DNA from 2 places in the Actimicrobium antarcticum genome. Region 1 is predicted to be linked to the other one. Evidence: predicted binding sites of a transcription regulator. Region 1 holds the regulator's gene; the other holds the start of a gene.

Region 1 (15,703 bases):
CATTGCCGGCCTGTCGATGATGCAGGTCATGATGTATGTGCTGCCAACTTACATGGCCGACGCCGGCTCGATGGACGCCGATATCGGCAGCCTGATGCAGTGGGCCAGCCTGCTGCTGACCCTGCCGGCGCTGCTGTATTCGGCACAACCGTTCTTTCGCGGTGCCTGGGTCAACCTGAAGAGCCGCACGCTCGGCATGGATGTGCCGGTCGCGCTGGGCATCGGTGCAGCGTTCATCGGTAGCGTGGTCGCCACCGTGCGCGGCACCGGCGAGGTGTATTTCGATTCGATCACGATGTTCATTTTTCTGTTGCTGTGCAGCCGCTATCTGGAACTGGCGGCGCGGCGCAAGGCCGCGTCCGCGCTCAATACCCTGCAACACGCGTTGCCGGCCTCGGCCTGGGCCATGCCCGGTTATCCGGACGATCGCACGCTGATGCTGATGGCGGCCAGCCAGTTGCGCGAAGGCGATGTGATTCTGGTGCGTCCTGGCGAAGCGATAGCCGCCGACGGCATCATCCTCGAAGGCGACAGCGCGGTCGACCTGTCGTTGCTGACCGGCGAAAGCCGGGCCTTGCACCGCGATGTCGGCGCACGCTTGCCGGGTGGCGCGGTCAATGCCACCCAGCCGATCGTGGTGCGCGTGACGCAGGCCGCGCGTGACAGCACCCTGTCGATCCTGGTCAAGCTGATCGAACGGGCCGGGCAGGGCAAGCCGCAACTGGCGCTGTGGGCCGACCGCGTTGCGGCCTGGTTCGTCGGTGCGCTGTTGCTGTTTGCGCTGGTGGTGTTCTGTTTTTGGCAATGGGTCGATTCGTCGCGGGCCTGGCCGATTGCGATTGCGGTGCTGGTGGTGTCGTGTCCGTGCGCGCTGTCGCTGGCCACGCCGACCGCGCTGGCCGCAGCCACCGACCGGCTGGTGCGGCGCGGCATCCTGATCGTCCGTCCGCATGTACTCGAAACCCTGCATCGCGCCACCCACATCATCTTCGACAAGACCGGCACGCTGACCGCCGGCAAACCGGTGCTGCGCCATCTGGAAACGCTGGGCGGTCGGTCGCGCGACTGGTGCCTGCAACTGGCCGCGACGCTGGAAAAATCCAGCGCGCATCCGCTCGGCCTGGCGATCGTCGCGGCGGCCGATGGCGTGGCGGGCATCGTGGAACTGGCCGTCGATGCGGTACGCCATGACGCCGGGCGCGGCCTCGAAGCCACCATCGACGGGCTGCAATACCGGCTGGGCTCCGCCGCTTTCGTCGCAGAACTGGTCGGTACCGCACCGACCGACCTGGCGCCTGCCGAAGTCACCCCGGTCTATCTGGGCAGCAGCAACGGCTGGCTGGCGCGCTTCGACCTGGCTGATGGATTGCGCACTGATGCACGCGACGTGATCCGCTATTTCCAGGCCAGCGGCAGGACCGTGATCCTGCTCAGTGGCGACCAGCAAACGGTCACGCAAACGGTGGCCGACGAACTCGGTATCGCCACCGCGCTCGGCGAGTCGCTGCCGGACCAGAAGCTGGCCTACGTGCAAGCCCTGCAGCGCGACGGTGCCATTGTGGCGATGGTGGGTGATGGCATCAATGATGCTGCGGTACTGAGCGCCGCCGACGTGTCGTTTGCGATGGGCGGCGGCACCGCGCTGGCGCAATTGCATGCCGATTGCGTGCTGCTGTCCGGGGTGCTCGCGTCGCTGTCCGAAGTCGACGTGACCGCCGCGCAAACGCTGGCCGTGATCCGACAAAACCTGTGGTGGGCAACGCTCTACAACGTGATCGCGATTCCGGCAGCAGCGCTGGGCTGGCTCAATCCGTGGATGACCGGTATCGGCATGTCGGTCAGTTCGGCGGTGGTGGTCCTGAATGCATTGCGGTTGCGGCGTGCGGTGCGACTGCCCGTTTCCACGCAAGACGACGGTACGGCAATTCGACCGCTGCCTGTCGCCAGCGCAGGCTGATCATGGAAGCTCTGTACCTGCTCGTGCCGCTGAGTATCCTGGTCGTGTTTCTGGCGATCTGGGTTTTTTTTGGCGCTTCCGACAATGGCCAGTTCGATGATCTGGTCGGCCCCGGCTGGCGCATTTTGCAGGACGATGACAGCAGCGTAGCTGCACCCACACCCGCTGTCGCCGATCCCGAATCGCCGGAAAATACCGGCACCCCCCATGCGCCTACGCGCGGATCGAACCAGACCCATGCCCGACTTCCTGACTCGCCTGATTGAGCGCCGCTGGCTGGTCGCAGGCATGGTACTGGCCGTGCTCGCTGGCGGCTGGGGCGCATGGCGTTGGTGGAACGGTCCGGAAGTGCCGGTGGCGCTGGTCGAACGCAGCGACGTGGTCCAGACCGTGGTCGCCAGTGGCCGGGTCGAGTCACCCCTGCGCGTCGATATCGGCAGTCAGGTCACCGGTACGGTGGCCGCGATTCCGGTGGCGGAAGGCCAGTCGGTCAGCGCCGGCCAGCGCCTGATCACCCTCGAACACAGCGAAGCCAGTGCCAGCGTCGAGCAAGCGCAGGCCAGTGTCGCGCAAGCCCGCGCCCGCCTGCGCCAGATCCGTGAACTGGCGTTGCCGGTAGCGTTGCAGGCGTCGCGTCAGGCCGAAGCCACGCTGACCACGACGCAGCGCCAGTTTGCCCGCACCCGCGCGTTGCAAGCCAGGGGCTTTGTCGGTCAGGCCCAGCTCGATGATGCACAACGCAGTCTCGATGTTGCACAGAGCCAGTTGCGTACCGCGCAGTTGCAGGTCGCGACCAGTCGCAACGACGGCAGCGACATGCTGCTGGCCAGCACCGCGCTGCAGCAGGCCGAGGCCAGCTTGCGGGTGGCGCAGGCAAAACTCGGCTACACCGCCATCACGGCGCCGACCGCCGGCACTCTGATCGCACGCAACGTCGAACCCGGCGATGTGGTTCAGCCGGGCAAAGTGCTGATGGTCCTGTCGCCGGTCGGCAAGACCCAGCTGGTGGTGCAAATCGATGAACGCAATCTGGCCACGGTGCGCCTCGGGCAAGCCGCGCTGGCCGCCGCGGATGCCTATCCGGCGCGCCGGTTCACTGCCACCGTGGCCTACCTCAATCCGTCGGTCGACCCGCAGCGTGGTTCGGTGGCGGTCAAGCTGGATGTGGCCGCGCCACCGGACTGGCTGCGTCAGGACATGACGGTCTCGGTCGATATCGACGTCGCGCGCCGCACTGCCACGCTGGTGGCGCCGACGGCTGCGGTGCGTGACATGACGGGCGCGCAACCCTGGGTCATCGTCGTGCGCAACGGCCGGGCAGTACGGCAGGTCGTGCAGACCGGCATCCGCGGTGCGGGCAAGGTCGAAATCCTGGCGGGCCTGCAGGCCGGCGAACAGGTGTTGTCCGGATTGCTGGCAACCGTCGAGGATGGCGACCGGGTGCGTCCGGTAGCGATGGCGGGCATCAAGTGAACGGCCTGCTGCCGTTCGAATGGATCGCCGCAATACGCTTTTTGCGGGAAGGGCGCTTGCAGTCGATCTTCATCATTGTCGGCGCCGCCATTGGCGTGGCGGTGATCGTGTTCATGTCGGCATTGCTGGATGGTTTGCAGGCGAACCTGTTCAAGCGGGTGCTGAGTTCGCAACCGCATATCGTCCTGCAACGTCCGCAACAGGTCGCGCAACCGCAACGTACCCGAAGCGCCGGCGGCGACATCCTGATGGCGCAACAAAAGCCGTCGCAACGCGTGAGCTCGATCGACCAGTGGCAAAAAGTGCGCGACGACATGCAGCAGCGGCCCGATGTGATGGCGGTCTCGCCATCAGTGACCGGCCCGGCATTTGTGTTGCGCGGCGATGCCAGTCAGGCCATCTCGCTGATCGGCATCGATCCCGAGCAATACATCAAGATCGTCCCGCTGCCCGACAAGATCACGGCCGGCTCGTACCGCATGACCAATGCCGACATGCTGATCGGCATCCAGTTGGCCGACGACCTGGGCGTGCAACTCGGCGATAAATTGCGCGTGACCACGGCGTCCGGCGGCAACCTCACCCTGACCATCGCCGGCCTGTTCGACCTCGGCAGCCGGGCCGCCAACCAGCGCAATGCGTATGTCCTGCTCTCGACCGCACAAAACCTGACAGGGCTGATCGGCGGCGTCTCGACGATCGACCTGACCGTGCGCGTGCCGTTCGATGCCGAACTGGTGGCGCAATCGATTGCCAGTGAAACCGGCTTGCAGGCACTGAGCTGGATTGCCACCAACAACCAGTTTTTTCTGGGCCTGAATGCGCAGAAATACTCCAGCCAGATGATCCGCCTGTTCGTCGGCCTGTCGGTCGCAGCCGGTATCGCCAGCGTGCTGGTGGTCTCGGTGGTGCAGCGCTCGAAGGAGATCGGCATCCTGCGTGCGATGGGTGGCTCGCGCGGTCAGGTCATGCGCATCTTCCTGATCCAGGGCGGCATCGTCGGCCTGCTGGGTTCCGTGCTCGGCTCGCTGATGGCGGCTGGCTTGCTGACCCTGTGGCGACTGGTCGCGAAGAATCCGGATGGCACGCCGATGTTCATCATCACGGTGAGCCTGCAACTGTTCCTGATGGCAGCGCTGCTGGCGACATTGACCGGACTGGCTGCAGCAGTCACACCGGCGCTGCGGGCAGCGCGCATGCAACCGGTGGAGGCGATTCGTGGCTGACGACGTATTGCGGCTTGCGGGCATTCGCAAATCCTATGGCGTGGGCAAACCGACCGAAACCGAAATCCTGCACGGCATCGACCTGGTACTGGAGAAAGGCGAATTTGCCGCGTTGATCGGCCCGTCCGGTTCCGGCAAAAGTACACTGCTCAACCTCATCGGCCTGCTCGATCGACCCACCAGCGGCACGCTCACCATCAATGGCACCGACACCACTGCACTGGATGACGCCCAACTGACCAGGCTGCGCGGCCACAGCATCGGCTTCGTGTTCCAGTCGCATTACCTGATCTCGGCGTTCACCGCGCTGGAAAACGTCATGATGCCGATGCTGCTGGAACGCGGCCGGCCGGATGCGGCAATGCGCGAGGTGGCGCGTGGCCTGCTCGATCGGGTCGGGCTGGCGAAGTGGCGTGATCATCTCGCGTCCGACATGTCGGGCGGTCAGCAACAGCGCGTCGCGATTGCGCGCTCGCTGGCGATGTCTCCGCCGCTGATCCTGGCGGATGAACCGACCGGCAACCTGGATACGAAGTCGGCTGACAGTGTGTTTGCGCTGATGCGCGAGGTCAGCGCGAGTAGTGGTACGACGTTTTTGCTGGTGACCCATAACCTGGCGCTGGCGCATCAGTGTGATCGGATTATTGAGTTGGTTGATGGGCAGGTGGTGGCGATGGCCGGTGGCTAGCGGCCTGCGGTGGCTAAAGCGGTTGCGCTCCGTTGATGCAAGCCGGGGGCGGCCCGGCGGCCGGTCACTTCTTTTTGCTTCGCTGTTTTGTAGGTTGGGCTGCGAAGCCCAACATGCGTCAGGTTGCTTTGCGGGTCGCCGCGACGCGCGGTCGGCGGTCTGCGGTAGCTAAAACGGTTTTTGCTCCGTTGATGCAAGCCGGGGGCGGCCCGGCAGCCGGTCACTTCTTTTTGCTTCGCCAAAATGAAGTAACCAAGAAAAAGGCGACCGCAAGACCGCTGCCCTTCGGGTTCCCAAAAACCGGGTACGGCAAGAGGGAAGCCCGCAAACTCGCTGCCCTTGCAGGGCGCAGATCCGCTTGCAAGCGGATCCCGTTCCGCAGGCGGATCGCATGCGATCCGAAACCCCTGCTACACCTCAGACAGTGCGGGCTTCTGATCCTCTTGCCGTACCCGGTTTTTGGCAGCGATCTTTTTATGCGGAATTCAAGGTCAAGACCAAGCCCAGCCTTGGTAATTGATCGATGGTCGGGCTCGCATTGCGCGAGAAAACTTCCTCGTCGTGATCGACATCGAGTTCAAAACCAACGTCAAAACCAACGTCAAAACCAACGTCAAAACCAAAACCTACAAGGCTTTTACAAGCCATCTTTCTCGCGCAAAGCGAGCCTGGCCATCAATCAATCATCAAGGCTGGGCTTGGTGTTGACATTGAATTCCGCATAAAAGGCCGCTGCCAAATACCGTGTCCGGGCAGGGGACAAGAGGGCCGCACTGTCTGAGCGTAGCGAGTTTGCGGCCCTCCCCCTGACCGGGCACGGTATTTGGGAACCCGCAGGGCAGCGGTCTAGCGGTCGCCTTTTTCTTGGTTACTTCATTTTGGCGAAGCAAAAAGAAGTGACCGGCTGCCGGGCCGCACCCGGCTTGGCGCCACGGAGCGCAACCCGTTTTAGCTATCGCAGACCGCAGATCGCGCGTCGTGGCGACCCGCAAAGCAACCTGACGCATGTTGGGCTTCGCAGCCCAACCTACGACCTGCCGGGCCGCACCCGGCTTGGCTCCACGGAGCGCAACCCGTTTTAGCTACCGCAGCCCGCAGCCCGCAGCCCGCAGCCCAAGCCAACAGGCACAGCGCCGCAAGGTCTGCGACCGCACTCGACAATAGCTTGCCGATTTCTACAGAACTGCCAACGCCCGTAAGCGTTTGTAAGTGACCGGGCCGATCGGTCTGCCGGGATTTATCGTTAGCCCGTTCAGCAAGCAGCAACTGCTGCAAAGTGCATCAAGTCTCCCCTCCCAACTGATGAATGGGTTCATCCACGTGCCGTGCGGCGCGTGGATTTTTTTCGCTCACCGATCGGCGCGTGCCGCAGCACCCGCCTGGCTCGCGATTGAACGATCGCAGCGCTGGCATCCCGCCCGGACAAGCCACCGCCCCCCACTCTTGCCAATTTGATTCACATCAAGGATTTTTGCCTCCCAGACTCTTACTCTCAGCCACATCATCGTGGTTATCTCGGGAGAGCGTTAGTGGGAACAGAACTGAATTACAACTACAAGGTCGTCAAGCAGTTCACGATCGCAACCGTGGTGTGGGGAGTGATCGGCATGCTGGTCGGTGTCCTCATTGCCGCACAGCTGGCCTGGCCGGCGCTGAACTTCGATACGCCGTGGCTGAGCTACGGCCGGCTGCGACCATTGCATACCAACGCGGTGATTTTTGCGTTCGGTATCTGCGGTTTGTTTGCTACCTCGTATTACGTCGTGCAGCGTACCTGTCAGGTGCGGCTGTTCTCCGACAAGCTCGCTGCGTTCACGTTCTGGGGCTGGCAGCTGGTGCTGGTCTGCGCCACGATCTCGCTGCCGATGGGCTTCACGCGTGGCAAGGAATATGCCGAGCTGGAATGGCCGATCGCGCTGCTGATCACCGTGGTCTGGGTCGCGTATGCCGTGGTGTTTTTCGGCACGCTGATCAAGCGCAAGGTCAAGCACATCTATGTCGCCAACTGGTTTTTCGGTGCCTTCATCCTGGCCGTCGCCATCCTGCATATCGTCAACGGTGCCAGCATGCCTGCCTCGTTCATGAAATCCTATTCCGCCTATTCGGGCGTGCAGGACGCCATGATCCAGTGGTGGTATGGCCATAATGCGGTGGGTTTCATCCTGACAGCCGGTTATCTGGGCATGGTCTATTACTTCATTCCGAAACAGGCCGAGCGGCCGGTGTATTCGTATCGCCTGTCGATCGTCCACTTCTGGGCGCTGATCTTTACCTACATGTGGGCCGGTCCGCATCACCTGCATTACACCGCCTTGCCTGACTGGACCCAATCGCTGGCCGTGGTGTTCTCGCTGATCCTGCTGGCACCATCGTGGGGCGGGATGATCAACGGCATCATGACGCTGTCCGGCGCCTGGCACAAATTGCGTTCGGACCCGATCCTGAAGTTCATGATCGTGTCGCTCTCGTTCTACGGCATGTCGACCTTCGAAGGTCCGATGATGTCCATCAAGACCATCAATTCGCTGTCGCACTACACCGACTGGACGATTGCGCATGTCCACTCCGGCGCGCTGGGCTGGGTTGGCTTCATCACGATGGGATCGATCTATTACCTGATTCCGCGCCTGTCCGGCAAGACCGCGATGTGGAGCACCCGTCTGGTCGATACCCACTTCTGGGTCGCCACCATCGGTGTCGTGCTGTACATCTCGTCGATGTGGATTGCCGGTGTGATGCAGGGCCTGATGTGGCGCGCAGTCAATGCCGACGGCACGCTGACCTACAGCTTTGTGGAAGGCGTCAAGGCTACCTATCCGTACTACGTGATCCGGGTCAGTGGCGGCTTCCTGTACTTCTCCGGCATGGTGATGATGGCCTACAACACCTTCATGACGATGCGCGATGGCGTCGCGGTGGACGCACGCATCCCTGCCTTGTTACCTACACACGCCTGATCAGGAGTACTCAATGAAATTTTCCCATGCGTGGATTGAAAGAAATCCCTGGTTGCTGATCGCACTGGTGCTGGTCGTCATCAGCATCGGCGGGCTGGTCGAAATCGTGCCGCTGTTTTTTCAGAAGTCGACCACCGAGCCGATTACCGGGCTCAAACCGTACTCGGCATTGCGGCTGGTCGGTCGCGACATTTATGTGCGCGAAGGCTGCTACAACTGCCACTCGCAAATGATCCGGCCGTTGCGTGCCGAAACCGAACGCTATGGCCATTATTCGGTGGCCGGCGAATTCGTCTACGACCGTCCGTTCCAGTGGGGTTCGAAGCGGACCGGTCCCGACCTGGCCCGGGTCGGTGCACGCTACAGCGATGCCTGGCACAGCACCCATCTGAATAATCCGCGTGATCTGGTGCCGGAATCGAACATGCCGGGTTATCCATGGCTGGCGACCACCGCGCTGGTGCCGGACGAGGTGATGCCGAAGATGCGTGCACTGCAGCGCCTCGGTACGCCGTACTCGGACCAGGAAGTCAAAGACGCACCCGCCACCCTGGCCGGCAAGACCGAACAGGATGCACTGATCGCCTACCTGCAAGGGTTGGGCATCTTGATCAAGACAAGGAACTGATCATGGCAATCGCCTACATTTTTACGGACGCCAGCAGCGTCATGACGGTGGTCAGCCTGGCCACCTTTGTCGGCATCCTCTGGTGGACCTTTGGCCTCAAGCGCAGTGCGGACTTCGATACAGCGGCAAACCTGCCGTTTGCGGACGACGGCGATGGCGACGACGACCGCATTGCGGTACCGAATTCGGAGAAAAAGCATGGCTGACTTTACTAGCGGTTTCTGGAATATTTTCATCACCGTCCTGACTTTGCTGGGCGTCTTCGGATGCGCCTTGCTGCTGTGGGCGCAGTCGCAGCACAAGGTCGTTGTCAAGCCGGGTTCGGACGGCTCGGTGGAAACCACCGGCCACGTCTGGGATGAAGACCTGACCGAATTGAATACGCCGATGCCGCGCTGGTGGATGTGGCTGTTCTATATCACCATCGTGTTTGGCCTGGTCTACCTGTACCTGTATCCGGGACTGGGTACCTACGCCGGCAAGCTCGGCTGGACCTCGACCGGCCAGTACACCGAAGAACTCAAGCAGGCCGACGCTGAATACGGCCCGCTGTTTGCCGGCTATCTGAAGCAGGACCTGAAAGTGGTCGCCGCCGACCCGCAAGCCCACGCCATCGGCGAGCGCCTGTTCCTGACGTATTGCTCGCAATGCCATGGCTCGGCCGCACGCGGCAGCAAGGGTTTTCCGAATCTGACCGACAAGGATTGGCTGTACGGTGGCGATCCGGAAACCATCAAGACCACGCTGCTGCACGGTCGCAATGGCCAGATGCCACCGATGGGCGCGGCACTCGGTACCGACCAGGATGTCGAGAATGTCGCGCAGTACGTATTGAGTCTGTCGGGTGCGAACTCTGACCCGATCAAGCGCGTACTCGGCAAGCCGAAGTTCATGGTCTGCGCAGCCTGTCATGGTGCCGATGCCAAAGGCAATCCGGCTCTCGGTGCTCCGAACCTGACCGACAAGATCTGGCTCTACGGCGGCAGTGCCGACACCATCATGGAAACCATCCGCAAGGGTCGCAACAACGTGATGCCGGCCTTCAAGGACTTCCTTGGCGAAGCCAAAGTGCATGTGCTGGCGGCGTATATCTGGAGTTTGTCGAACGACCCTGCGGTGCAAGCCGCGAAATAAAACGCTGCGCGGCCACGCCGGAAACCGGTGTGGTCGCGCAAGTCGGCGGATGTGCGCGCGGTGGCATGCCGGGCACATCCGGATTTTTTCAGGACAAAGTTGGCGCTTATGAGTAACCCCGAAGTTGCAGTCATCAAAATGTACGCAGCGCGCGAGGAAATTTATCCGCGTGAAGTGAAGGGGCGCTATGCCACCTTGCGCTGGCTGTGCGTGTGGCTGACGCAACTGGTGTTTTACGGATTGCCCTGGTTGCAGTGGAACGGACGGCAGGCCTTGCTGTTCGATCTGGGTGCACGGAAGTTCTACATTTTTGGCATTGTCCTATGGCCGCAGGATTTTATTTATCTGGCGGTATTACTGATTATTTCTGCTTACGCGCTGTTCCTGGTAACCGCGGTGGCAGGTCGGGTCTGGTGCGGTTTCGCCTGTCCGCAAACGGTCTACACCGAAATTTTCATGTGGATCGAACGCAAGATCGAAGGCACTCGCAGCGCCCGCATGCGGCTCGACAAGCAACCGTGGGGGATCGACAAGCTCTGGCGCAAAACGGCCAAGCACCTGGCCTGGGGCACCGTCGCGCTGTGGACCGGGTTGACCTTTGTCGGTTACTTCACGCCGATTCATACGCTCATCGGTGAAGTCAGCAGCCTTGGACTGGGTCCGTGGGAATGGTTCTGGATTCTGTTCTATGCGCTGGCTACCTATGGCAATGCCGGCTGGATGCGCGAGCAGGTCTGCAAGTACATGTGTCCGTATGCACGCTTCCAGAGTTCGATGTTCGACAAGGACACGCTGATCGTGACGTATGACACCGAGCGCGGCGAACCACGTGGTCCGCTGGGCAAGAAGGGTGCTGCTGCGAAGGTGGTGGCAACTGCAACCGCAACCGCCACTGCTGCTGCAACGGCTGCCGTTGTTGCAGCCAATGCCAGCGTCACCACCAAGACCACCGGCGACTGCATCGATTGCTCGATGTGCGTGCAGGTCTGCCCGACCGGAATCGATATTCGCGACGGCTTGCAGTATGAATGCATCGGTTGCGCCGCCTGCATCGACGCCTGCAATTCGGTGATGGCAAAGATCGACCTGCCGGCCGGCCTGATCCGCTATTCGACCGATCACGCAATCGCCAGCCGCTGGTCGATCGGGCAAATGCGGGCGCGCGTGCTGCGACCCCGGGTGCTGATCTACACCGGTATCCTGTTGCTCATCGTGACGGCGTTCGTGGTTTCGCTGGCCCTGCGTACGCCGCTCAAGATGGATGTGATCCGTGACCGTGGCGCGATGGGCCAGGAGGTCGAAGACGGCATGATCGAAAATGTCTATCGCCTGCAAATCATGAACACCCAGGAAGAAAGCCATCACTACAAGATTTCGGTGTCGGGCATCGACAGCATTGCGCTGGTATCACCGGACACCCTGGTGATGGAAGGAACCGGCGCACGCGCTGTGCCGGTCCGGGTGCGCGTCGATCATGGCGAGGGCAAGCACGGCTCGAACAAGATCAAGTTCACTCTGAAAGCAACGGATGGTGCAGATATTGAAGTCACCGAAAAAGCGGTGTTCTTTGTACCGCACGAAGACGATCGGGATTAAACGTTGGAAAGTAACAGGCCGAAATGTATGCAGCCTGGCATCTCGAACACTTACTGGAGTACGCAATGCAATCACACGCAATCAAGTCGGCACCGTCCCGCGACACCACACCCTGGTACACCCACCGCTGGCCCTGGCTGCTGATGCTGGGGCCGTTCCTGGTGATCATCGCCGGCTCGGTCACGATCTGGCTGGCGGTGACACGCCAGGATGCGCTGGTGGTCGATGACTACTACAACCAGGGCAAGGCGATCAATCAGGACCTGCGTCGTGACCGTATCGCGACGTCGCTCGGCCTGTCCTTCAACGGCCGTTACGACGTCGCCAGCGGCCAGCTCACCGGCAAGGTGGTCGGCCTCAGCGGGCCAGTGACAGGCAACGTCCGCGTGCGCCTGAATCATCCGACGCTACCGGAAAAAGATATCCACCTGGTCGCGCCGCTGGACGCGCGCGGGCAGTTCAGTATCGCGCTACCGATGCTGGATCGGGCGGTCTGGCAAGTGCTGATCGAAAGCGAGCAGCGCAACTGGCGCCTGAACGGCGAATGGAAATGGCCCGAGCAGCTGGCTGTCAGCATCAAAGCCGATGTGCCTGCGGCGGATTGAGAAAGAAGAGACCATGTTGCGACTTTTGATGACCATACTATGGCCCGCTTTTCTGGCAGCGATTGCGGCGACGGGGCTGTTTTTTTCGCTGTTCGATCCGGTCGAGTTACTGCGGCTGACACTCGACACCGACCTGCCGGTGACCGCCTGCTACACCATCGGGTTCTTCTTTTTCTGGTTGTTCTGTTCGCTCGCCAGCATGCTGACGTATTACCTGTCGCATGTGCCGAATGACCGGACGTCGCCGTTTTGAGTGGATGGTGTGACATAGCCAGCCGAGGGCGGTGCCGTCGAATCCGCCAGACCGGCCTGGCATGAAAGTCAACTGCGCCGCCTACGCAAAGGCAGCCAATTTACATCGGCGTGCAATTCTCTGTACCCGCCGCCAGCGCCTTGAGTATGGTCGAATCGAGCAAGCGCACCTCGCGCTTGTCGACTTCCATCCAGCCCTGCTTTTTGAAACGCGACAGCAGCCTGCTGATGCTTTCGATCGTCAGTCCCAGATAGTTGCCGATGTCTTCGCGTGACATGCGCAACTGGAAGCTGGTCGGCGAATAACCACGCGCCGCATAGCGCGACGACAGGTTCACCAGGAACGCCGCAAAACGCTGCTCTGCACGCATGTTCCCGAGCAGGAGCATGACGTTTTGCTCGCGCATGATTTCCTGGCTCATGATGCGGTGGAAGTGATGCAGCAGCCGCGGAATTTCGCCGAATAATTCTTCCAGTCGGCTAAACGGAATCTCGCAGACTTCACTGTCTTCGAGTGCGACGGCATCGCAGTGGTGGCGGTCAGCGCTGATGGCGTCCATGCCCAGCAACTCGCCCGCCATCTGGAAACCGGTGATGTGCGTTTCACCACCGGCATTGATCTGGAATGTCTTGAAATGGCCGAAGCGGATCGCGTACAGGTTGCGGAACGGATCATCCATCTTGTAAAGGCGCTCGTCGCGCAAGATGCGCCGGCGGCGCCCGATGATCTGGTCGAGACGGTTGATGTCACCTTCGTCGAGACCCATCGGCAGGCAGAGCTGGTGCATGCTGCAGTTGGCACAACTGGCTTTGAGTGCGCTGATGGTTTGCGCAGGCGTGGCGATGTAGGTAAGTGGTTGGGGCATGTGGTTGTGTGTACCACAGAAGTGTTCGGTCGCACGGATTTATCCTGCAGCTTCCTGCGGCATTGCTGCGCCATGGGATCACGCTGCGGCAGCGATACTCGCACGCACGGGCCCTTCATCGGGACCATGCGTGCCTGCTCAGTTAAACCGCACCGGCAAACAACTTGTCATACGCCGCCAACAGCGTCTGGTGCATCGCACTGCCTTCCATGTCCGCTCCCAGCGTCACCAATCCGAAGAAGCGTTCGCTGCGATCCAGCAATGCCTCGGCCTGACGGACCGTGTCTGCGCCATACAGCAGCACCAGCGCGCGGCGGTAGTCGCCGACCTGTTCGAGGTTCATCAGGCTTTCGATGCAGCGATACACCAGCCGGCGCGCCGGGTTCATTTGCTTGTACTGATGAATCCAGTCGCAGCCTTCGCGGGTGGCTTCTTCGTCACCGATGGCCAGTGCCAGCAGGGTTTTCAGTTCGCCGATGCGCAGTTCTTTCCAGGTCGTGCCGACCGGGATGGCCAGGCCGAGGATTTCCCACAGTGGCCGTTCGTCGTTGAGGTTCGAGGTTTGCAGGTATTCCAGCAGCTCGGTGCATTCTTCCTCGTCGAGTGCATCGAGGCGTACCAGTGCCGGCCGGATGTCGTTGCCGACGCTATTGTTCTCCCATTCCAGATCCTCGACCGGATAGATTTCGGACATGCCCGGCACCAGGATGCGGCAGCTGTACGCGCCTTGTTCGCTGAAGTCGGCAACGTACATGTCCTTGCCCTCGGCATGCACGGCGTCGCATAGCCAGTTGTAGTCTTCTTCGGTGGTGTTGCTGAAGTTCCAGTCGGCGAACGGGAAGTCGGGCGTGTCGCCGAGAAAATTCCAGCTGACCACGCCGCTCGAATCGACGAAGTGGATTTCGAGGTTGGCCACTGCGGTGATTTCATCCATATCGAAGCCGGGTTCCGGAAAACCTTCGAGCGATTCCAGTGCGCGTCCTTGCAGCAGTTCGGTCAGTGCCCGTTCCAGCGCGATCTCGAAACGCGGATGCGCACCAAAGCTGGCGAACAAGCCCTGATCGCCGGGATGCAGTAACGTCACGCACATGACCGGATAGCGACCACCGAGCGAGGCGTCGCGCACCAGGATGCCGAAGCCGGCCTCGCGCAAGCCCTTGATGCCGGCAGCGATGCCGGGGTAGCGGGCGATGACCTCGTCGGGCACTTCCGGCAGGCACAGGCCTTCGCTGATGATGCGGTATTTGATGTGGCGTTCAAAGATTTCGGACAGTGCCTGGCTGCGCGCTTCCATCATCGTGTTACCAGCGGCCATGCCGTTGCTGACGTACAGGTTGCCGATGATATTGACCGGAATCCAGGTCGGCGCACCGTCGCGCAAACGGGTGTAGGGCAGGGCACAAATGCCGCGTGCGACATTGCCCGAGTTCAGGTCGACCAGCACCTGGCTGTCGATCTCGCTGTCGGGGTTGTAGAACGCCTGCAGCTCGACATTGAGCAGTTCGGCAGGCCAGCGACCGTCGGTGGTCGGGGCGAACCAGCGCTCTTGCGGATAGTGCACGAAAGGCCGGTTGGCACGGGTCGCGCCGAGGTAAAAATGGGTCCAGAAATAATGCGTGCCGAGCCGCTCGAAAAACTCGCCCAGCGCACTGGCGCGGGCCGCCAGTTCGGTCGCACCTTTGCCATTCGAAAACAGCATCGGGCATGCGTGGTCTTTCATGTGCACTGACCAGATCGCTTCGACCGGATTGAGCCAGGACGATTCATCCAGATGGAAGCCGCGCTCGGCCAGTTTCTTTTGCATCGTGCGGATGGTGGACTCAAGCGAGGCGTCTTTTCCGGGGATGAAGCTTTCTGTGTGCATGGGGAGATTGTCGGTGAGGGAAGTGGCGGCGCCCGCAGGGCAGTGATGCAGCGTGTCGGCGTCGGGGATGGGAGGATTTTACAGACAAGCGAAAGCCCCGGCCATTGGTCATTTGGCAGAACGGGTTGTCGCAGGGTTTTTTACATCAACGTTTTTAACATGTCGACGTTTAGGACTGTGGATTATTCCCGGGCAAGGCGCATGCGCTCGGTGACATCCATGCCGATACCGCGATAGCCGATGAAGCGGCACGCGGTATCAAACATCGGTTCGCCGCTGACCTGCAGATACTGGGTGGTGCCATCGTTCTTGAGGCGGGTATAGACGAAGTCCAGAAACGGTCGGCGGCTGGCGATATTGTGGGCCAGCGTGGCACGTTCTTCGGCATTCCAGCGTCCGTCGGCGGACGCGATGGTGTCGTCCGCCTGAGCACCGTTTTCAATGCCGAGCATATCGA
Region 2 (15,703 bases), on a different contig from region 1:
AACGGATTTGATTGCGCATGGCACGCTCGAATTTCTATTGCATACGTCAGGTCGTCGCGAACGTTAAGGAACGCCTTAATCTTGCTATTTCGCGTTATTGCAATGTCGATGGAGTCTGCTCCGAATTGGTTATGTCTATCCGCCCCGGTTCTTCAAACCGCGTTACTCCAGTCAGGTTGGTCGCCAGCAATTATTTCCCCTTGCAGGTAAAATGCATACCTGACGAAATTACTCAACCTTGTTATACTTGACAAAATTAATCGACTACTACGATTAATTTCCTCTGGCAAGAATTCGGGAATAAAAACTCATGCGACTGACGACGAAAGGCCGCTTTGCGGTAACCGCGATGATTGATCTGGCATTGCGCCAGGGTGGCGGGCCAGTGACCTTGTCCGGTATCAGTCAGCGCCAGGAAATTTCACTTTCTTACCTGGAGCAATTGTTCGGCAAATTGCGGCGGCACGAGATAGTGGAATCGGTACGAGGTCCCGGCGGAGGCTACAATCTTGCTCGGCGTGCAGAAGATGTCACGGTTGCCGATATCATCATCGCCGTGGACGAACCGCTCGATTCGACGCAGTGTGGCGGCAAGGAAAATTGCCATAGCGGGAAGTCCGAACATGGTACCCGCTGCATGACCCATGATCTCTGGTCCACGCTCAATGCAAAGATGGTCGAGTACCTGGACTCCGTGTCTCTGAAAGACCTGGTTGATCAGCAAAAGCAAAAAAATATTGAACAAAACGTAGTGGTGCTACATCGGTCCCACGTTGTTTCTTGATTGGAGCGTAAGACAATGAATGCCCCCCTGGAAAAAAGCCTGATTGATACTCTGAAGGCACCGCATTTCCCGATTTACCTGGACTACTCCTCGACGACGCCGATCGATCCGCGCGTTGCCGATAAAATGATTCCGTACCTGCGCGAGCAGTTCGGCAATCCTGCTTCGCGCAGCCACATGTACGGCTGGACGGCGGAAAAAGCAGTTGAAGAGGCCCGCGCAGAAGTCGCGAAACTGGTCAATGCCGATCCACGTGAAATTGTCTGGACTTCCGGCGCCACCGAGGGCAACAACCTGGCCATCAAAGGCGCCGCCCATTTCTATAAAACCCGGGGCAAGCACATCATCACCGTCAAGACCGAGCACAAGGCAGTGCTGGACACGGTGCGTGAACTGGAGCGCCAGGGCTTCGAAGCGACCTATCTGCAGCCACAGGACAATGGCCTCATCACGATAGAGCAATTGGCAGCCGCGATACGCCCGGACACGATTCTGGTGTCCGTCATGCTGGTCAATAATGAAATCGGCGTGATCCAGCCGATCGACGAAATCGGCGAACTGTGCCGCTCGAAAGGTATCGTCTTTCACTGCGACGCGGCGCAAGCCACCGGCAAACTGGTCATCGATCTGGCAGAGTCCAAAGTCGACCTGATGACCTTCACTGCGCATAAATCATACGGTCCGAAAGGCATTGGTGCCTTGTATGTTCGACGCAAACCACGTATCCGTATCGAACCGCAAATGCACGGCGGTGGCCACGAGCGCGGCATGCGTTCCGGCACCCTGGCAACGCATCAGATCGTTGGCATGGGCGAAGCGTTCAAGATCGCCCGTGAAGAAATGGAGTCCGAGATCGTTCGCATCACCGCCTTGCGCGATCGGCTGGCCAAGGGCCTGTCGACGATGGAAGAGGTCTACATCAACGGTGACATGGCCCATCGCGTGCCGCACAACCTGAATGTGAGCTTCAACTATGTCGAAGGCGAATCGCTGATCATGGCGATCAAGGACATTGCGGTATCGTCGGGTTCGGCCTGTACCTCGGCCAGCCTGGAGCCATCGTATGTATTGCGCGCCCTGGGCCGCAGCGATGAACTCGCGCACAGCTCGATTCGGTTCACGTTTGGCCGTTTCACGACCGAAGAAGACATCGACTTCACGATCAATCTGATCAAGGAAAAAGTGGCCAAGCTGCGTGATCTGTCGCCACTGTGGGACATGCACAAGGAAGGGATCGACATCAGTTCGATCCAGTGGGCAGCACACTAACGCATTTACCGGTCCCGGCACTGGCCGGGTACTGACGCAATTTCAAGGAGCACTACAATGGCATACTCGGAAAAAGTTCTGGACCACTACGAAAACCCACGCAATGTCGGCGCCTTCGACAAGGGTGACGACACAATCGGTACCGGCATGGTTGGTGCACCAGCTTGCGGCGACGTCATGAAACTGCAGATCAAGGTTGGTGCCGATGGCATCATCCAGGATGCCAAGTTCAAGACCTATGGCTGCGGCTCGGCCATAGCCTCGTCATCGCTGGTGACCGAATGGGTCAAGGGCAAGACGCTGGATCAGGCGATGTCGATCAAGAACACCGAGATCGCTGAAGAACTCGCACTGCCTCCTGTCAAGATTCACTGTTCGATCCTGGCGGAAGATGCGATCAAGGCTGCCGTGCTGGATTACAAGACCAAGCACGCTACCGAAACAGCGGCCTGAGTCGTTTCAATTCGAGAAAAGATATGGCCATCACACTGACCGAAAAAGCAGCAAAGCACATCAACCGCTACATGGAACGACGTGGCAAGGGGATAGGCTTGCGCTTTGGTGTTCGCACTACCGGCTGTTCCGGGCTGGCGTACAAGCTGGAATATGTCGATGAGAGCGCCACTGAAGACAGCATCTTTGAATCACACGGCGTGAATGTCTACGTCGATCCGAAGAGCTTGCCGTATATCGACGGTACTGAACTTGATTTCGCGCGCGAGGGCTTGAATGAAGGTTTCAAGTTCCACAATCCGAACGTCAAGGACGAGTGCGGTTGTGGCGAAAGCTTCCGGATTTGATCTGAAGTGCGAAAGCGCGGGACGCTGCTGTGCCCGCGTTCGACCCTTTCATGCCGCATGCAATAATGGCACCCGCTTCCGTGCGAGAGAACACGCCAACATCCCAAGCCTGTTCACATTGAACGGGCTTTTGTTTTAAGTCACCATGCAAAATCACTTCGCGCTATTTCATTTGCCAGAATCGTTCGCGATCAATACGTCTGCGTTGGACAAGGCGTATCACGAGGTGCAGGGGCAGGTGCATCCTGACCGCTTCGTCAATGGCTCGGATGCTGAAAAACGCGTCGCCATGCAGTGGGCAACGCGTGCCAACGAGGCGTACCAGACCCTGCGTAATCCGCTCAGGCGCGCGTCCTATATGTGCGAATTGCATGGCGTGGACTTGCAGGTCGAGTCCAACACGGCAATGCCGATGGCGTTCCTGATGCAGCAGATGGAATGGCGTGAAGCGCTGGATGAGATCAAGGCTGGCAAAGACGTAACCGCACTGGCGCAACTCGACACCGAACTCGCCGTCGCCTGGAAGAGTCAAGTCGACCGCATTGCCATTCTGCTCGGCAGCAGTGACTACACTGACGCAGGCGTGGCAGTGCGCGAGCTGATGTTCCTGGATAAATTTCGCGCAGAGATTGCGTATTTGTTCGACCAGCTGGAAGGATGATCGTGCTGCCCACCCGCGCGAAGCTTGCCTCGACTCCGGCCCCGACCCCTTATTGAATTACTGAGACTCCCATGGCCTTACTGCAAATTTCCGAGCCCGGCATGTCGACCGCACCACACCAGCACCGACTGGCTGTCGGCATCGACCTCGGCACCACCAATTCGCTGGTCGCCACAGTGCGCAACAGCATCCCGGAAGTGCTGACTGACGAAGAGGGTCGCGCATTGATGCCGTCGATCGTGCGCTATCTGCCGAACGGCAACGCCAACATCGGCTATCTGGCACAAGCTGCACAGACCACCGATCCGCGCAACACCATCTCATCGGTCAAGCGCTTCATGGGACGCGGTTTGAAAGACATCGCCCATGCCGAAAATCTGCCCTACGATTTCCTCGACACGCCAGGGATGGTGCAACTCAAGACCGTCGCTGGCGTAAAAAGCCCGGTGGAAGTGTCTGCCGAAATCCTGGCGACGCTGCGTCAGCGAGCCGAGGACGCGCTTGGCGATGAACTGGTTGGTGCAGTGATTACGGTGCCGGCGTATTTCGATGATGCCCAGCGTCAGGCGACCAAGGATGCGGCGCGTCTGGCGGGCCTGAACGTGCTGCGCCTGCTCAATGAGCCGACTGCGGCCGCAATCGCCTACGGCCTGGACAATGCCTCCGAAGGTACGTTCGCCGTGTATGACCTGGGCGGTGGCACCTTCGACATCTCGATCCTGAAATTGACCAAAGGGGTCTTTGAAGTGCTGTCCACCGGAGGCGATTCATCGCTCGGCGGCGACGATTTCGATCACCGTCTGTTTTGCTGGATTATCGAGCACGCGAAGCTGGCACCGCTGTCGGATGAAGACACCAGCCTGCTGATGGTCAAAGCGCGTGAAGCCAAGGAATTGCTGTCGACCAAAGCCGAGACGCACATCGATGCAGCCCTCGGTTCCGGGGAAGAAGTCCGTCTGACCCTGAGTGCCAGCGAATTCGTCAGGCTGACCCAGCCTCTGGTCGCCAAGACCATCACGCCGAGCCGCAAGGCGTTGCGCGATGCGGGTCTGACCGTCGATGATATCGATGGCGTGGTGCTGGTGGGTGGAGCGACCCGCATGCCGCACGTGCGCAAAAGTGTTGGCGAGTTTTTTCAGTCGACGCCGCTGGCCAATATCGATCCCGACAAAGTGGTCGCGCTCGGTGCTGCCATCCAGGCCAACCTGCTGGCAGGTAACCGCGCCTCGGGCGATGACTGGCTGCTGCTGGATGTGATCCCGCTGTCACTGGGTATCGAAACCATGGGTGGCCTGGTCGAGAAAGTCATTCCGCGTAACTCCACCATTCCGTGTGCACGTGCGCAGGAATTCACCACCTTCAAGGATGGCCAGACCGCGCTGGCCGTGCACATCGTGCAGGGCGAACGCGAGCTGGTCAGTGATTGTCGTTCGCTGGCGCGCTTCGAGTTGCGTGGCATTCCACCGATGGCGGCAGGCGCTGCGCGGATACGCGTGACCTATCAGGTCGATGCCGATGGCTTGTTGTCGGTCTCGGCGCGCGAATTGCGCTCAGGTGTCGAGGCATCGATTGCGGTCAAGCCATCGTATGGATTGGCTGATGATCAGGTCGCGCAGATGCTGCAGGATTCATTCAAGTCCGCCGACACCGACATGAAACTGCGCGCCTTGCGCGAAGAGCAGGTCGATGCCGAACGTATCGTGCTGGCCACCGAATCCGCGCTGGCCGCCGATGCGCATCTGCTGTCGGATGATGAACTGGTGCAGGTCAGGCAACTGATTGCTGCTGTTCGTACGCAGATCGTCGGCGACGATCCTGACGCCATCAAGCAGGCGGTCGCGGCACTGGCTGGCGGCACCGATGACTTCGCAGCACGGCGCATGGATCGCAGCGTTCGCGCCGCGCTGTCCGGCAAGACACTAGACCAGATTTCCTGATAACTTTCCCTTTTTCGAGGTACTTCACGTGGCACAAATTGTTATTCTTCCGCATCCTACCCTCTGTCCCGACGGCGCCGTCCTGGATGCGCCCAAGGGCAAGTCGCTCTGTGATGTGCTGCTCGACAGTGACATCGATATCGAACACGCCTGCGAGAAGTCCTGCGCTTGCACCACGTGCCATATCGTGATCCGGGAAGGTTTCCGGTCGCTCGGTGAACCGAGTGAAAAAGAAGAGGATTTGCTGGATATGGCCTGGGGCCTGGAATCGAACTCGCGCCTGTCATGCCAGGCGCTGGTCGGCGATGAAGATCTGGTGATCGAGATTCCGAAGTACACGATCAACCAGGTGAGCGAAAATCACTGAGCCTGATTGGCCTGAAAAATACCGACGGAGTGATCGATGAAATGGACTGATACGATCCGCATTGCGGAAGAATTGTGCGACAAGTTTCCTGATGTCGATCCGCTGACGGTGCGTTTCACGGACCTGCACAAGTGGGTCTGTGAACTGGATGGCTTCGACGATGCGCCAGACCGTTCCGGTGAACAAATCCTGGAAGCGATACAGATGGCGTGGATCGACGAAGTCGACTGAGCGAACGACCTACGTTTGCTCCGATCAGCAACAGACCATCTGGTCTACCAGAAAAAAGCCCGTGCAACGTTGGTTGTGCGGGCTTTTTTGCTGGTCAAACCTGATGCGATTCTGGAGAAACGGATCGTTATCTAAACTCGCCCATCTTGTGCCGGTTGATCCACATCAAGGGAAATTCACGTTCACTTTGCTACTTTGACGCATCGCTTATTGGCATCGGAAAACCACCATGTACCAGACATCCTTCCCGCGGTTTACCTTGAAAGGAACATCCTTGTTGCCCATCGTTCAGGGCGGAATGGGTATCGGCGTGTCGGCGCATCGGCTGGCCGGCACCGTCGCCCGCCTGGGCGCGGTCGGCACCATTTCCAGTGTTGACCTGCGTCGTCATCACAAAGACCTGATGGAACAGACGGCCAAGCATCGCGACAAGGAACTGATCAATGCCGTGAACCTGATCGCGCTGGATCGCGAGATCAAGGCGGCGCAGGTCATTGCAGACGGTAACGGGATGGTTGCGGTCAATATCATGCGGGCAGTTGCCGAATACGCTGCCTCCGTTCGCCAGGCTTGCGAAAGTGGCGCGAACGCCGTCGTGGTCGGTGCCGGCTTGCCACTGGACTTGCCTGAGCTCACTGCCGGGTATCCGGACGTGGCACTGATTCCGATCCTGTCCGACACGCGCGGTATTTCGCTGGTCATCAAGAAATGGATGCGCAAGAACCGCTTGCCAGACGCCATCGTGATTGAAAACCCGCATTCCGCCGGCGGTCACCTCGGCGCAATGAGCCTCGACACGATTCAGGACCCGCACTTCGCATTTCCAACCGTGCTGGAAGGCACGCTCGAATTATTCAAGCAGCTGGGCATCGAGCGCGAAAAAATTCCATTGATCGTTGCCGGCGGCGTGCACAGCCACGAGCAAATGCGCGACCTGCTGGCACTCGGTGCCAGTGCCGTGCAACTCGGCACACCGTTCGCCGTGACCGAAGAAGGCGATGCCCATCTGAATTTCAAGAAGGTACTGACCGAAGCCAGGCCCGAAGACATCGTCACGTTCATGAGCGTGGCCGGATTGCCGGCGCGTGCGGTATGCACGCCGTGGCTGGCGAATTACCTTGAGAAGGAAGTGAAGCTGCAATTGAAAGCAACGCCGAAGCAATGTACGGTGGGCTTCGACTGCCTGCACCAGTGCGGTTTGCGGGACGGCAATGCCAAGGCAGGCCAGTTCTGCATCGATACCCAGCTCGCCTTTGCCTTGAATGGCGACATCAAGCGCGGGTTGTTTTTCCGGGGATCGGAAGTGCTGCCGTTCGGGAGCGAGATTCGGTCGGTGCAGGACCTGATCAGTTACTTCATGACCGGTGTGCGTCCGGAGATGGTTGCCGTGCCGGCTTGAGGTTGGTGATGCGCCGAGCGGAAGTCGCTCATGCTACCCGTCCAAACTGGTCGGCTCTTCCGCCAGCTATCTGACGCACTGCGTTCTCTGCGACTACGTACGAGGAGACCGGACTCAACCCGTTACTGTTCAACTCCGCTGGCATCGGCAGTACTTGTTCCCCGCTTCGAACGGGGCCATTGCTGACCCGCAAACTCAATCCCGGCTACTGCATTCGCGACACTACTCCGATCGCTCGTATGCCATCACATGTGAAAACCCGCAGTCAACGTAAGTGATCTCGCTCGTGATGCCGCCCGCAAGGTCCGACAACAGGAACGCCGCCGCATTGCCCACATCGTCGATGGTCACGTTACGCCGCAATGGCGCACCTGCCGCCGCCAGCGCGAGCAACTTGCCGAAGTCCTTGATGCCGCTGGCTGCCAGCGTCTTGATGGGCCCGGCTGAAATGCCGTTGACACGAATGCCTTTCGGACCCAGCGCTTCTGCCAGATATCGCACGCTTGCTTCCAGCGAGGCTTTCGCAAGTCCCATCGTGTTGTAGTGGGGTGCAATCCGCACGGCGCCAAGATAGCTCAAGGTGAGCAGTGCAGAATTCGGCCGCAACATGGGTAGCGCGGCTTTTGCCATCGCAGGAAAACTGTACGAAGAAATTTCATGGGCTGTCCGGTACGCATCGCGCGACAAGCCTTCCAGGAAATCGCCGGTGATGGCTTCCGCCGGCGCAAAGGCGATGGCGTGCACCAGTCCGTCCAGATGGTCCCACGACGCGCCAAGGTCGGCGAACAGGGCGTTGATGTTCTCATCGCTGCCGACATCACAGTCGAACACCAGCGTGCTGCCGAACTCCTTTGCGAATTCGGTGACGCGATCCTTGAAACGCTCCCCGACGTATGTGAAAGCGAGTTCCGCACCTTCACGCTTGCACGCCTGTGCGATACCAAATGCGATGGAGCGACGGGAGAGCAATCCTGTGATCAGGATTTTTTTGCCTTGCAAGAATGCCATGGGTGCCTGTGATGTGGTGGATGAAGAAGGTCGGGCGGCTTGTGCCTGCCGCCGTACGGAAAAGAGGTGGCTCGGGAAAACTGTTGCCGGGAGCCTGGTCGGTCTTTGGCCAGATCTGTTCTTACCCGGCTATTTTTTGTATTGACCCGGTATGGCTGCCAGACTCCTAGCGAAACACCAGCACCGGTATCGTCGTGTGGCCGAGCACTTTTTGCGTTTCGCTGCCAACGAAGAGTTTGTTCAATCCTTTGCGACCATGCGACGCCATGAAAATCACATCGCAACCTTGCTTGGCCGCGACGTCGATGATTTCTTCGTACGGACTGAATGACTCGGTTACGTAGGTGGAATACTGCAGGCCGGCGGCGCTTGCCGCATCGGCGATTTTTAATACGTGCGCACGCGCCATCTGGCGCATTTTTTCTTCGTACTCTGCCGAGTCATTTGTCATTGCCCCTTCGGACAACGGCGAGTAGGGGTAGGGTTCTGCGACGGACAGGCCGATTATCTTTCCGCCAGTGAGCCGGGCAAATTCGATGGCGGCGGTGATCGCTTTGTCGGACAAGGCGGAGCCGTCGGTTGGGACAAGGATGGTCTTGAACATTTTTTTTCCTTCCAGGTGGAGTTTCCGCCAGTTCGGCGGGGCAGAGAACACGCCAGTGATGCTAGGGAGAGTGAACAAAAATATCGTTGATGCAGGTCAAAACCGACCTTGTTAAGAATTGGCGAGGTTGTCGATGGGTGGTGTGCTTTGGGTTTGTGCAGGCGAAAAAAAACGACCTTGCGGTCGTCTTATGTGGTTTTGCAGAAGCGGGACGAAGGTGTTCTCCGTCCGCCAGCCGCGTATCAGATATCAGCCTCGTGAGGTCAAGGCACCGTTCACAACACGAACCCGGTCGCCTGCGCGCCATCCCTCCGGTCCATTTTGCGGAAAAGTGCGGATCTGACCGTCTTCCATCCGTACGCGAACCTGGTACGTTGTGGTGCCGCGCGAGCGCTTTTCAACTTCATTACCCGCATAGCCTCCACCAACCGCGCCAGCCACGGTAGCGAGTGTACGACCGTTACCGCCACCGACCTGATTGCCGAGCAAGCCACCCAGGACGGCGCCGACACCGACGCCGACACCGCTAGGTTGAGCAGCCGATTGAATCGCATTGACTGACTCGACCCGACCGCAGTTAGAGCAGACAGCGGCGGCCTGCTGGTTTTGGCGATCTGAATAATTGTTGTCGTTTCGGTTGTCGTTTCGGTCGTAGTTCGACTCGTTGTTCGTGTTTTTATTCGTGCTGTGCTTGACGGGGGCGGATTGGTGGTTTGCCGATGCTTGCCTGGTATCTTGCGATATGAGTGGCGTTTGTACCGGGACCACTTCAGCCTGCTTTGCGGTTGAATTCGGCAGAACGCCAGTGATCGCTGCAACGCCCACCAGGCTGACCAGGATCACGGCAACGGCTGCAGCTGCCATGAGGGGATGGATACGGCCTGACATCTTATTGATTTTCATGATTTCTCCTGTGACTTCTGATGACCTGGCTGCAGTCGGTAGAGCGAGTATGTTGCACCGATCGACCGCAAGCCAGCGAGTTCCTGTGTCAGACGTAATTCAATGTAACCATTTCATGATCCATTCAGATCGCCAATGGAGTCTTACCCTCTGACACCGCATTGTGCCTCGCTTCGGACGTCAGTCCTCGCGCCGCAAATGGGGAAACAGGATTACGTCCCGGATGTTTGGCGAATCGGTGATCAGCATTACGAGGCGATCTATGCCGATGCCGCACCCACCTGCTGGCGGCATGCCGTATTCCAGTGCGCGGATGTAGTCGGCGTCATAAAACATGGCCTCCTCATCGCCGGCATCCTTGGCCGCAACCTGCGCCTGAAAACGTGCCGCCTGGTCTTCAGGATCATTCAGTTCCGAGAAGCCGTTGGCCAGTTCCCGACCGCAAATGAACAGTTCAAAGCGCTCGGTAATGCCCGGCACGGAATCCGAGGCGCGCGCCAGTGGCGAGACTTCAGCGGGATAGTCGACGATGTAAGTCGGCTCCCACAGTTGCGCTTCGGCGGTTACTTCGAACAGGGCCAGTTGTAACGCGCCGAGGCCGGCTGTAGCAAACGGCTTGACGCCGAATTTTTTCAGTTCTGCCTTGATGAAATCGGGATCTGCCAGCTGGTCTGCGCTGTAATGCGGCGCGTAGTGGTTGATCGCTCCGAGGATCGTGAAGCGGCGAAACGGCTTGCTCAGATCCAGCGCGCGACCCTGGTAAGTCAGCTCGGCCGTGCCATGTGCATCGACGGCAGCCTGACGGATCACGGCTTCCGTGAAATCCATCAGCCACTGGTAATCGACATACGCGGCATAAAATTCCATCATCGTGAATTCCGGATTGTGGCGCGGTGACACGCCTTCATTGCGGAAGTTGCGATTGACTTCAAAGACGCGATCGAAACCGCCAACCACCAGTCGTTTCAGATACAGCTCGGGCGCAATACGCAAAAACATTTGCATGTCGAGCGCGTTGTGATGGGTGATGAACGGTTTTGCGGCAGCACCACCCGGGATGCTGTGCAGCATCGGCGTTTCGACTTCCATGAATTCATGATCGTTCATGAAACGGCGTATCGACGACATCGTGGCGGTACGCGCCTTGAACGTGCGGCGCGTCTCTTCGCTCATGATCAGGTCGACATAGCGCTGACGGTATTTCATTTCCTGATCGGCCAGGCCATGGAATTTGTCGGGCAATGGTCGCAGTGATTTGGTGATCAGGCGCAGGCTGGTGACTTTGACGGACAGTTCGCCGGTCTTGGTCTTGAAGAGCACCCCTTCGGCGCCAAGAATGTCGCCCAGGTCAAAGTGCTTGAACGCGTCATGCGCTTCGATACCGATCAGGTCGTTCGAGATGTACAGCTGGATGCGACCGTCGGCCTTGATACCGGAGGCATCTTGCAGAGTGGCGAACGAGGCTTTGCCCATCACGCGCTTGAGCATCATGCGACCAGCCACGACGACGTTGACGGCCTCGCTGTCGAGCGTGGCGCTATCGGTGTCGCCGTACTGCAGATGCAGTGCAGCAGCCTTGTGCTGTGGCCGGAAATCATTCGGAAACGCGATGCCGTTGGCGCGTATCGCGGTCAGCTTGGCGCGTCGTTCGGCGAGGATCGAATGTTCGTCGGGATGCGCCGCATCGGGCGCGACTTCAGTGTTGGTGGTCATGGAATTGAGCAATCAAAAAAGGGGAGAGGGATTAGACGCCGTGCTTCAGGGAGGCCGCGATAAATTCATCGAGTTCGCCATCCAGGACCGCTTTGGTGTTGCCGGTCTCGAAGCTGGTGCGCAAATCCTTGATACGCGACTGGTCCAGCACATACGAACGGATCTGGTGACCCCAGCCGATGTCGGTCTTCGAGTCTTCCAGCTTTTGCTGATCACTCATGCGCTTGCGCATTTCATGTTCGTACAGGCGCGACTTGAGCATGGCCCACGCTTCGGCGCGGTTGCGGTGCTGGCTGCGGTCGTTCTGGCATTGCACGACGATGCCGGTCGGGCCATGGGTCAGTCGTACTGCGGAGTCGGTCTTGTTGATGTGCTGTCCACCGGCACCCGAGGCGCGATAGGTATCGACCCGGACATCGGCAGGATTGATGTCGATCTCCAGCGAGTCATCGACTTCCGGATAGACGAACAGGCTGGAAAACGACGTGTGGCGACCGTTCGCGGAATCGAACGGCGATTTGCGCACCAGCCGATGGACACCGGTTTCGGTACGCAGGAAACCGTAGGCGTAATCGCCCTCGACTTTGATCGTCACGGTCTTGATGCCGGCGATTTCGCCGTCGGACTGCTCCATGATTTCGGTCTTGAAACCCTTGCGTTCGCAATAGCGCAAGTACTGTCGCATCAGCATCGAGGCCCAGTCCTGCGCTTCGGTACCGCCGGCACCAGCCTGGATATCGATGAAGCAGTTGTTCGGGTCCATCGGATTGCTGAACATGCGGCGGAATTCCATGCCCTCGACCAGCCTGGCCAGTTCCTGGGTGTCTTGCTCGACAGCCAGCAGCGTATCTTCGTCTTTTTCTTCGCGGGCCATCTCGAACAGGTCGCTCGCATCGCGCAATTCGGCGTCGATCTTGATTAGTGCAAGCACGATCGATTCGAGGGATTTTTTTTCTTTGCCGAGGTCTTGTGCGCGCTTCTGGTCGTCCCAGACTTTCGGGTCTTCAAGTTCGGCGTTGACCTGATCTAGTTTCTCTGACTTGTTATCGAAGTCAAAGATACCTCCGAAGTTCGTTGGCGCGGATGGTCAGGTCTGCGAGCAGCCCTTCCAGAGAATTAAGTTGTTCTGCTTCCATGATGTCGTCTTTTGTCTTGTGCGGGAAAAGACAAAATTATACGCGACCACCCGGGCCTTCTATCAGTAACGGCTCGCCTTTCAAAACGACCGTGCCCACATCAAACGGCGATTCGGGCCCGGATGAATTGCCATGGCGAGGAGGCGGCGCCCACGTTATCAGCCGCCGAGCTGGCAAGTGCTTCAGCTATGCCGTGTCATGAGTCCGCCGTTTTCAGACAGATGGCACGGATTGGAACAGGTTTCTAAAATGGAGTGCCCGCATCGTTTGACAGCGCAACGTTTCTTTCAAGTTGAGATCTGAACGTCTGTATGTTGGCGACGTACTTCGGATCGCGCCCGACATATGCCGCCAGCCCTGCGTCGACATTGCCTCCGTTCTGTCCAATAAAATATTTCAGGTGGAAAGCGCCCGCCATGATGTTGTCGGCCGGGTTGCTGACATCGAGTTGCGACCAGTCCTTGCCGGTGGCTTTTTTGATTGCATCCTTCTGATCCTGTGAAAGATTATCCTTGGCCAGACGGCCCTGGCTGATCTGCATCAGACCGACGTCCTGGGAGCCATCGCCGTTTGTCGTACTGGTCGACATGCGGCCGCGCGATTCGGCCCAGATCTGCGCGCCGATGATTTCCGGTGGTATGCCGGTGGCCTTGGATGCAGCCGCGATCGCAGCGGCGTAAGGTTGCAATGCAGGATTGGCAGAGAGGTTGAGCGTTCCCCCGCCGGTTTTGGTGCCTCCGGTGGTGCTGCCAGTGCCGCTTGTGCTGCCTCCCGTTCCACCTCCCGTACCACCTCCCGTACCACCTCCCGTGCCACCACTGCCCATTCCCCCATTGGCAAGGAACGTCGTAAGGTCATTGGTCGAAATGATATCGTCGTTTTTATCTGCGTCTGACTGAAGCATGCTGTCGTTGGCCGTTTCAATGCTGTTATAGAAGCTATCGTTGCGCAATAGGTAGTCAAGCGCTGCTTTCGTCTCGGCACTTGTAGCTGGATCGGCTGCCAGCGCTTCCAACTCCTTGCGGGTATAGGTTCGGTACTGTCCGTTATTCATGAATAACGGATCGTTCTGCAGCGTCCTAGCAGCATCTGCAGAAGTCATGCTTCCGGCGCCAGAGCCACCGTTAGCAAGGAATACCGTCAAATCGTTGGTTGAAATAATGTCGTCATCCCTGTCGGACGCGGATGCCAGCTTGCTGTCATTGGCCGTTTCGATACTGTTGTAGAGGCTATCGTTGCTCAATAAGGATTCAAGCGCTGCTTTGGTCTTGGCACTTGTCGCTGGATCTGCTGCCAGTGCTTCCAATTCTTTGCGGGTATAGGTCCTGTATTGTCCGTTATTCATGAATAACGGATCGTCCAGAAGCGTCTGTGCGGCTTGGCTAGCACCAATATCTCCGGAGCCATTAGCGTTGTCATGGGAATGATCGCTACCTGTGCCGGAGTAATCGCTACCACCTGAAGAGTAATCGCTACTGCCGGCAGAGTGATCGCTACTGCCGGCAGAGTGATCGCTACTGCCGGCAGAGTGATCGCTACCACCGGCAGAGTGATCCACAGCGTGGTCATTGTCGCTGTAGACGTTACCTTTTTTATCTGCAAGACCTAACGTATCGGCAACACGCTTTGACGCCTCGAACCAACCCCATTGCGGGTATTGGCCTTTGTCGTTATAGCCTCCCTGAACTGAACTTATTCCGTCATTGCTGTTCATGTCACTCGTGGATAACGAAAATGCATGGCAACTGTTAAACAGATCCCTACCGAGCGAACCTTCGGGTGCGCCGCCGCTGATATGGTGCAGATACTCGTGTTCATTGACGTTATACAGTTGTACCAGTTCGTCGTTTGTCAGTCCGTGGCGATCGCCGTACTGATCGACCAGCTTGCCAAGGCCGGCTGCGTCACCTTTTACGGCCAGCGTTTTTGCCTCGCCATAGACGCGACTTGCAGTGGCTTCATCGGCAAAATTATTCGGATTCAAGACGGCGAATTTGCTCGCCATATTCGTGGCCATATAGGTTCCGGCTTCCCTTTCCTTTTCATTTTGTCCCTGATTGAAGAATTGGTTATCGACGGTCCATTGACGCATCTTGTCGACAAAGCCCGTGCCGTTGCCACCAAAAATCTTTCCTGCAATAGCGGTTTGTTCGTCGATATCTAGTAAATCACCAAAGGAATGACCGTTATGCCCGCTCGATTCGCCGTGGTTCATCGCGCCAATCTCGTGTCCGTTGGTGTGCTCCATATGGCTGGATCCGGGAGCGCTGCCGGTGGCTGGCGCTGCCGCAGTACATTCGGCGCAATTCGGATCTGAGCAATCCGCTTGATGCCCGCCCTGGCCAGGATCCGCGATGTCTCCAGGCTGTTGCTGAAACGTCGTGTCGGTCGGTAAAAATCCCTGGTCAGCGGCAGAACCTGATGATTCCGTTGCCTTTGCCTGCTTGATCATCGCCTGTTGCTGTGACTGATTGGCTTGTCCGAACAACCTCTTGAAAAAGGCATTCACGGAAAAACTATCTTTTATATTCAGATCGTCGTCAGTCGTCGCGGTTGTTCTGTCAGGACCGACATCACCAATCACCAGGGCATTGGTGCCATTGGCGTTGACGACCATGGTTGTGTGCGTTTTGGCGTCAAAAATAATATCGCCCGCTTCAACTTGAAGGTTTTGGTTCGTGTTGTTAACGACCGTGCGTGTGCCATCTGCTTTGTAGACGACATCGTAATTGCTGAGCCTCGGAATTCGGATGTCTGCCATGTTGAGATCTCGCTAATGTAACCACCACACACAAACAGGCAATCGCTATTTACTTGGCGCGTTTGCCGCCATGGAATATGGCTACCTGAATCGCGTAGTCAATTACCACCTAATGTTGCGTGGTCTGCTT

The links. The regulator FNR, encoded in region 1, switches genes on or off when oxygen is low (the NO sensors DNR and NnrR bind a similar motif). The targets are predictions, from matches to a motif close to TTGATNNNNATCAA.
Region 2: ABD720_RS01220 (universal stress protein) is a predicted target of FNR. The motif match lies at 9,147-9,160, and genes of this name have one in related genera.

Annotation. Positions count from the first base shown of each region.
Region 1 covers NZ_BAAAZE010000005.1:99,920-115,622, forward strand. Annotated here, with positions in the region: gene ABD720_RS03335 (heavy metal translocating P-type ATPase) at 1-1,957, shown strand, start outside; partial or broken gene ccoS (cbb3-type cytochrome oxidase assembly protein CcoS) at 1,960-2,109, shown strand; gene ABD720_RS03345 (efflux RND transporter periplasmic adaptor subunit) at 2,195-3,430, shown strand; gene ABD720_RS03350 (FtsX-like permease family protein) at 3,427-4,656, shown strand; gene ABD720_RS03355 (ABC transporter ATP-binding protein) at 4,649-5,344, shown strand; gene ABD720_RS03360 (hypothetical protein) at 5,819-5,992, opposite strand; gene ccoN (cytochrome-c oxidase, cbb3-type subunit I) at 6,874-8,301, shown strand; gene ccoO (cytochrome-c oxidase, cbb3-type subunit II) at 8,315-8,929, shown strand; gene ABD720_RS03375 (cbb3-type cytochrome oxidase subunit 3) at 8,932-9,135, shown strand; gene ccoP (cytochrome-c oxidase, cbb3-type subunit III) at 9,128-10,063, shown strand; gene ccoG (cytochrome c oxidase accessory protein CcoG) at 10,172-11,659, shown strand; gene ABD720_RS03390 (FixH family protein) at 11,725-12,264, shown strand; gene ABD720_RS03395 (hypothetical protein) at 12,278-12,517, shown strand; gene fnr (fumarate/nitrate reduction transcriptional regulator Fnr) at 12,618-13,382, opposite strand; gene ycaO (30S ribosomal protein S12 methylthiotransferase accessory factor YcaO) at 13,525-15,246, opposite strand; gene ABD720_RS03410 (response regulator) at 15,429-15,703, opposite strand, start outside.
Region 2 covers NZ_BAAAZE010000001.1:299,124-314,826, reverse strand. Annotated here, with positions in the region: gene iscR (Fe-S cluster assembly transcriptional regulator IscR) at 311-784, shown strand; gene ABD720_RS01265 (IscS subfamily cysteine desulfurase) at 800-2,053, shown strand; gene iscU (Fe-S cluster assembly scaffold IscU) at 2,111-2,506, shown strand; gene iscA (iron-sulfur cluster assembly protein IscA) at 2,530-2,853, shown strand; gene hscB (Fe-S protein assembly co-chaperone HscB) at 2,999-3,514, shown strand; gene hscA (Fe-S protein assembly chaperone HscA) at 3,586-5,451, shown strand; gene fdx (ISC system 2Fe-2S type ferredoxin) at 5,480-5,818, shown strand; gene iscX (Fe-S cluster assembly protein IscX) at 5,855-6,049, shown strand; gene ABD720_RS01230 (NAD(P)H-dependent flavin oxidoreductase) at 6,279-7,448, shown strand; gene fabI (enoyl-ACP reductase FabI) at 7,671-8,456, opposite strand; gene ABD720_RS01220 (universal stress protein) at 8,623-9,060, opposite strand; gene ABD720_RS01215 (glycine zipper 2TM domain-containing protein) at 9,310-9,963, opposite strand; gene lysS (lysine--tRNA ligase) at 10,144-11,676, opposite strand; one part of gene prfB (peptide chain release factor 2) at 11,708-12,730, opposite strand; one part of gene prfB (peptide chain release factor 2) at 12,732-12,812, opposite strand; gene ABD720_RS01200 (transglycosylase SLT domain-containing protein) at 13,057-15,573, opposite strand.